2 regions of the Arthrobacter sp. Soil_C_49 genome follow, and region 2 is predicted to be linked to the other one. Evidence: riboswitches for the same ligand, from Rfam matches in the RefSeq annotation. Region 2 holds a riboswitch; the other holds the start of a gene.
The links. A riboswitch is a leader RNA that binds a small molecule or an ion and turns the genes downstream of it on or off. The one in region 2 is predicted to bind S-adenosylmethionine.
Positions count from the first base shown of each region.

Region 1 (3,398 bases), on a different contig from region 2:
TTGTCCAACGGATGGTCCTTCGAAACCCGCCAGATCCATGTTGGGCAGGAACCGGACAGCGCCACCGGCGCCCGCGCCCTCCCCATCTACCAGACCACGTCCTTTGTTTTCCCGAGCGCGGAAAGTGCGGCAAACCGCTTCGCGCTGGCGGAGCTGGCTCCCATCTACACCAGGATCGGCAACCCCACCCAGGAGGCCGTGGAACAGCGGATCGCCAGCCTGGAAGGCGGCCTGGGGGCCCTGCTGCTCAGCTCCGGGCAGGCCGCGGAGACATTCGCCATCCTTAACATCGCCGAGGCGGGAGACCACATCGTGGCCAGCCCAAGCCTCTACGGGGGCACCTACAACCTCTTCGCGCACACCCTGAAGAAGTTCGGTATCTCGGTCACCTTCGTGGCGGACCCGGACAACCTGGACCAGTGGCGGGACGCCGTGCAGCCCAACACCAAACTCTTCTTCGGTGAGGTGGTTTCCAACCCGCGGCAGGACGTGCTGGACATTGAAGGCGTGTCCCAGGTGGCGCATGAGGCCGGGGTGCCGCTGATCGTGGACAACACCCTGTCCACCCCGTACCTCATCCGCCCGCTCGAGTGGGGCGCTGACATCGTGGTGCACTCGGCCACCAAGTACCTGGGCGGCCACGGTTCTGCCATCGCGGGCGTCATCGTGGACTCCGGGAAGTTCGATTTCGGTAAGGACGCGGAAAAGTTCCCTGGGTTCAACACCCCGGACCCCACCTACAACGGGCTGGTCTACGCCCGCGACCTCGGCGCAGAGGGCGCGCTGGGCGCCAACCTGTCCTACATCCTCAAGGCCCGGGTCCAGCTCCTGCGCGACCTCGGCTCGGCGGTGTCGCCCTTCAACGCCTTCCTGATCGCCCAGGGGCTGGAGACGCTGAGCCTGCGGGTGGAGCGGCACGTGGCAAACGCCACCGAAGTGGCGCGCTGGCTGGAAGGAAGGGACGACGTCGAATCCGTCGCCTATGCTGGCCTGCCCTCCAGCCCCTGGTACGAGCGGGGCCGCAAGTACGGACCGAAGGGAACAGGCGCCATCGTCTCGTTCAACCTGGCCGGAGGGGCAGAGGCGGGCAAGCGCTTCGTGGACGCCCTTGAACTGCACTCGCACGTGGCCAACATCGGCGACGTCCGCTCCCTGGTGATCCATCCGGCGTCGACCACCCACAGCCAGCTTTCACCGGAACAGCAGGAAGTGGCCGGCGTGACGCCCGGACTGGTGCGGCTTTCCGTGGGCATCGAACACATCGATGACATCCTCGCGGACCTCGAAGCCGGCTTCAGGGCGGCCAAGGGAGCCAGCGGCGCCTGAGCGGCGCCCTGACTGCCGGCAGGAGCACCGGCAGGAGCAGCGGCGGCAACCGGGAAGTCACAACCAGTCACACTCTTGGCGGCGGGCGGGGGCTGTTTCGTACACTCAATGAAGGTCATGAGTGCCAGTGACAGCCCCGGCTTGCTGGCCGGCAACCCTCCTTCCGCGGTGGGGTGCCCCGGGTGAAGACCTGGCCTGCCGGTCAGACGGCGGCAGGCAAGCGCGTAGAAGAGGTCTTGCCATGACGGTTACCGTCACCCGTACCACCGTTCCCGAACACGGGATTGTCCGCTATGCCTCCATCGGGGGGCTGCAGCTCGAGGCAGGCGGCTACCTGCCGGACGTCACCCTCGCCTATGAAACCTGGGGCACGCTCAACGAGGACGGCAGCAACGCGGTCCTGATCGAGCACGCCCTCACCGGCAGCACGCACGTGACCCGCGGCGACACCGACGAAGAAGGCTGGTGGGAACAGCTCGCAGGACCGGGCGCTCCCGTGGACACGGACAGGTTCTTCGTCGTATCAATCAACATTGTGGGCGGCTGTTACGGCTCCACCGGGCCGTCCTCGCCCGCCCCTGACGGCAAGCCCTGGGGCTCCCGTTTTCCGCTGGTGACCCTCCGGGACAGCACCGCGGCAGAGGCCCGGCTGGCCGACCAGCTGGGCATCAGCAGCTGGTTCGCGGTGCTGGGCGGGTCCATGGGAGGCGCCCGTGCGCTGGAGTGGGCGGTGACGTATCCGGAACGCGTGCAGCGCTGCGCCGTGATTTCCGTGGGGGCCGCGAGCACCGCCGAGCAGATCGCCTTCGCCCAGGCGCAGACGCTGGCCATCCGCCAGGACGCCAACTTCAATGGCGGTGACTACTACGGCGGGCCGCTGCCGGAGGAGGGCCTGGCCCTGGCCCGGCGCATTGCCCACATCACCTACCGTTCGCCCCTTGAACTCGACGGACGCTTCGGCCGGGCACCCCAGGCCCCCGAATCACCGTTCCAGGGCGAGCAGCTCGCGGCACGAGGACGCTACCAGGTGGAGAGCTACCTGGACCATCAGGGCACCAAGCTGGTCCAGCGGTTCGACGCCAACAGCTACATCGCCATCACCGAAGCACTGATGAGCCACGACGTCTGCCGCGGCCGCGGGTCCCTGGAACAAACGCTGTCCCGTGCCGGCGCCCGCTTCTTTGTGGCCGCCGTGGATTCGGACCGGCTCTACTTCCCGTCCCAGTCCCTGGAACTGGCCCGCGCGCTCCCGGGAGACGTGGACGTCAACTTCATCGAGGCGCCCATCGGGCACGACGGATTCCTCACCGAAATCGGCCAGCTGGGGCACCAGCTCCGGACCAGCTTCCTGGTCTGACGGCTCCTAGCCGTTCATGATCTCGGTGCGGCGGGTCATGTATTCCTCCATGGAAAGCTCACCGTTGCTGTACTGCGTATCCAGTTCCGCCAGTTTGCGCGCGCGGTAGCCTTGCGGGGCCGACGGCGGCGGGGGAGTTGCAGGGACTGCGGGCTGCTGCGGGGCTTCTTCGCGCTGTCCCTGCTGCGGCTGCCCGGACTGTCCGTAGCCGGGCTGTCCAAACGTCGGCTCGCGGAAAGCCGGCTGCCCGTAGGGCGGGAACTGCTGGCCCGCCGGTGGGACGGGCGGGAGCGGTTGAACGGGCGGCAGGGGCTCGCCGGGGAGGGGCTGGGGCTGGTCAAGCTGGCGGAATCCGCCGCCGAAGTAGTCCTGCTGGGTGAAACCGTCCCGGGGCTGCTTGCTTTGCGGGCCGTTGGAGCCGGGGAACATCCCGCCGCCCGGAAACTGGTCCGGGTAGCGCCCCGTAAAGCTCTGCTCATGGTTCCTGCGGGCCACCGACTTCCGGTACATCCGCATGGCCATCGGGATCAGGAACGACAAGATAATGATCCAGAAAAACAAGTTGCTCACGGTGCCGTGCCTCTCATTGGTGTCCTTCCAGCTTAAGCCCGGGCTGCACGCGGACGGTGGGGAGTCCCATAAAAGCGCCGTACCGTTCCACAGCTGCCTGAACCGCCGCGGCCACGGGAGAACCCGGAGTTTCAGCCCCAGAGAG
Region 1 covers NZ_JBDGJZ010000013.1:45,567-48,964, forward strand. Annotated here, with positions in the region: gene AC3A4Z_RS17910 (bifunctional o-acetylhomoserine/o-acetylserine sulfhydrylase) at 1-1,326, shown strand; SAM riboswitch class IV at 1,440-1,555, shown strand; gene metX (homoserine O-acetyltransferase MetX) at 1,568-2,683, shown strand; gene AC3A4Z_RS17920 (hypothetical protein) at 2,690-3,253, opposite strand; gene AC3A4Z_RS17925 (winged helix DNA-binding domain-containing protein) at 3,267-3,398, opposite strand, start outside.
Region 1: it holds a riboswitch for S-adenosylmethionine, as region 2 does, so the genes downstream of both, metX (homoserine O-acetyltransferase MetX) here and AC3A4Z_RS15710 (DUF1737 domain-containing protein) in region 2, are expected to answer to the same signal.

Region 2 (3,398 bases):
GGCCTTCATCTGCTTGGCAGCGAGATCGTACTGCGGGTGGGACTTCAGCAGCGGGTACTTCACCCAGCTCACTGCGGGCTGCTGCTCCAGCCACTCGGCGATCCGCAGGGCGGAAGCGGAGGAGTGGTTCACGCGCAGGGCCATGGTCTCCAGGCCCTTGGTGAGGACCCAGGCGTTGAAGGCGGACAGCGACGGGCCGGTGTGGCGCATCAGCTGCTTGACTGGGCCCTCGATGAATTCCTTGGTGCCCAGGATGGCACCGCCCAGCACGCGGCCCTGGCCATCGATGTGTTTGGTGCCGGAGTAGACAATGACGTCCGCACCGAATTGCCCGCAGCGCTGCAGCAGGGGAGTGGCAAAAACGTTGTCCACAACCACGGTGGCGCCCGCTGCATGGGCGAGGTCGCTCACCGCAGCGATGTCCACGATCTCCTGCATGGGGTTGGACGGTGATTCGAAGAAAACAGCGGTGGTGGGCTGCGACAGAGCTGACCGCCACTGGTCCAGGTCCGGGCCGTCAACGAAGACGGTTTCCACGCCCCATCGCGGCAGGATCTCGTTGAGGATCACAAAGCAGGAGCCAAAGAGCGAGCGGGCGGCAACCACGCGGTCGCCGGCAGCCAGCAAGGCACCCAAGGCGGTGAAAACGGCGGACATGCCCGACGCCGTCGCAAAGCACGCCTCGGTGCCCTCGAGGAGGCGGAGCCGCTCCTGGAAGGTGGCCACGGAGGGGTTGCCATAGCGGGAGTAGACAAAGCGCTCGTCCTCGCCGGTGAAGGCCCGCTCGGCAGCGGCGGCGGATTCGTACACGAAGCCTGAATTCAGGAAGACAGCCTCGCTGGTTTCCTGGAAGTTGGTGCGGTCCAGTCCGCCGCGGACGGCCTGGGTGTCAGGGCTCCAGCCGGCGGCGTCTTCGTTGAAGGTCACTTAGTTCTTTCCCAGGTTGGTAGGGAGGCCGCGGTTCTTCCAGCCATTTACGGTTCGTTCGCCGTAGCGGTCCGGCTCGCCTTCGAAGCCCTCCAGCACGTTGTAGGAGGTAAACCCGGCCTGTGTGGCGGCGATGGCGGCGGCGATGGACCGCTGGCCGGAGCGGCAGAGGAACAGCAGTTCAGTGGAGCCATCCTCGGGGGCCTGCAGGCTCAGGTCCTTAAGGAAATCGGGGTTGGGGATGCCGCCCGGAAAGGTCCACTGGATGAACAGCGGATCGTTGTCCGTGGCCTTGGTGTCCGGGATGCCGATGTGCGCCCATTCGCCCTCGGTGCGCACGTCCACCAGGATGGCGCCCTGCTGCAGCTTGTCCCAGGCTTCCTGCGGCGTAAGGTCTCCTGCGTAGCTCATGCGTGGCCCTCCCCGGCGAACTCAAGGTCTTCGCCGAGTACAAGCTCGTCCACGGCGGTGGCTACAGCGGCGTCGGCGGAAGCGACGGCTGCCGGCAGGATCACGGCCTGCGCCACGATGGCAGTGAGGCCGTTGAACGTGACGGCCGGGCTTCCGTGCAGCACGTAGCCCTCTGCCAGGGCGGCGGAAATCCGCTCGCAGAAGGACCGGTCATCCGGCCCTGTGATGAGGCGGTAGGCCAGCTTTTCTTCGGGGGCAGGTGCGTCAGACATGACGGATCTCCTTCTCTCACGCTTGCAGCTCGAATCGGTCGATATGCCGAGTATTCACCTGAGGCACCCCGCCGCGAAAGGAGGGTTGCCGACCGGCCAGTCAGGGCTTGGCGCCGGTACTCATTACTCCCCAAAAACGTAACACTTGGCGCGCACTGCCGCACCGCCGTCGTCGTCATGTTCCGTAACTGAAGCAGCTTGGGCGCGTTACTGCCGTTTGCGGAACGGACGACGGCGGGAATCACCACGAGGCGGCGAAGCGCCTTACGCCTAACGGGGCTTCCCCGGAAGATAGTGTTTCTCATGGGGGGCACCGCCCCAGTCGTCGGAGAAAAATGCCCGGGGGTTCTCATCAGCACGCAACTAGCCGCAGGGCTGCAACACCATTCACGGCAACTTCCTCCGCCGAATTTCCGCTGGCCGCATCGGCGCCTGCCACTGCTCCGTGCGGGCGCTGCCCTGCTCGCGGCAATGCTGATTGCTGTCCTTGCGCTGGTGGTTCCCGCTGGAGCCGCCCGCGCTGCAGATGCCTTCCCGGATGAGGGTAAGCCGATGCTCGGAGCCGTCCTGGAATGGGGTGAGGATACGGCGGCCGGCTTCACGGAAAGGCTGGGGGCCTCCCCGGCGTTTTTCGGGCACGACATCGCCTTGCCGTTCCGCGCATCGGAGGAGAACGACATCCGGGGCTTCCTGGAGCAGTCCGGGGGCCAGGGCGCCCATGCGATGCTGACGGTGAAGCCCACTGTTCCGCTGGACCAGGTCACTGCTGACGCCGCCGCATCTTTCGTCGCCGAGGTCCGAAAGCTGGCCGTGAACTTCAAAGGCCAGCTGCTGGTCCGCTTCGCCCCGGACATGAATGCCAGTTGGGTGGAATGGGGCCAGCAGCCCGCCGCCTACCGGTCCGCCTTCCAAACCATTTCCGCGGCATTCGACGAAACTGACGGCGAGCGCACATCTATGGTGTGGGAGCCCTACCTAGGCAAGGACTACCCCTATGACCGGCACCGGAACGCCCCCGGACCAGGCAGCGAGGGCTTTGCCCTGCTGGATACCAACGGTGACGGCGTATGGAACGGTTCCGACGCGGCCTACGCCCCCTACTATCCCGGGGACGACGCCGTGGACTGGGTGGGCCTGACCGCCTTCCATGACGACACCGCCGGCGGCGCTCCCGTGAATACAGTGCCCCGGCAGAACGAACTGAAGGAGATGCTCACCACCTCCGGCGCGGAAAACTTCTACGCAACGTATGCGGCAGGGAAGGACAAGCCGTTCCTGCTGCATACCGCGGCCTTCTACAGCCCGGCCTCCGGCGGCGCTTCCGACCTGGACATCAAAGTGGGCTGGTGGGATCAAGTCCTGGATGCCGCCACGTCCACAGACTTCGCCAAGACGGCTGCAGTGGTCTGGGATGAGCGGACCAGCACCAGGGACATCGGCGTGGCAAGCATCGACTGGCTGCTCACCGGAAACCCTGCAGTTGCGGCCGCCGCCCGTGACCGGCTGGAGGCTTCCCCCATGGTCACCGGGCCTGTTACCGACATCGCCGCCGGAGCGGGATACGTCCGTGCCAACACGCTTGCGGGGGCCGCTGCCTGGACGGTGGGAGCGGCATTGATCATCCTCCTGGTGGCGCTGTGGCAGATCCCCCGGCGGGTCAACGCGGCAACGGCCTGGAGCTACACGGATCCCTCCAACAGGGACTCTCGGGTGGACCTGCTGCGGGGCATGGCCATTGTGTTCGTGGTGGTGAACCACCTAGGTATGACGTCGCTGTTCCAGCTGCTT
Region 2 covers NZ_JBDGJZ010000010.1:1,528-4,925, forward strand. Annotated here, with positions in the region: gene AC3A4Z_RS15700 (O-succinylhomoserine sulfhydrylase) at 1-927, opposite strand, end outside; gene AC3A4Z_RS15705 (rhodanese-like domain-containing protein) at 928-1,338, opposite strand; gene AC3A4Z_RS15710 (DUF1737 domain-containing protein) at 1,335-1,610, opposite strand; SAM riboswitch class IV at 1,624-1,738, opposite strand; gene opgC (OpgC domain-containing protein) at 2,082-3,398, shown strand, end outside.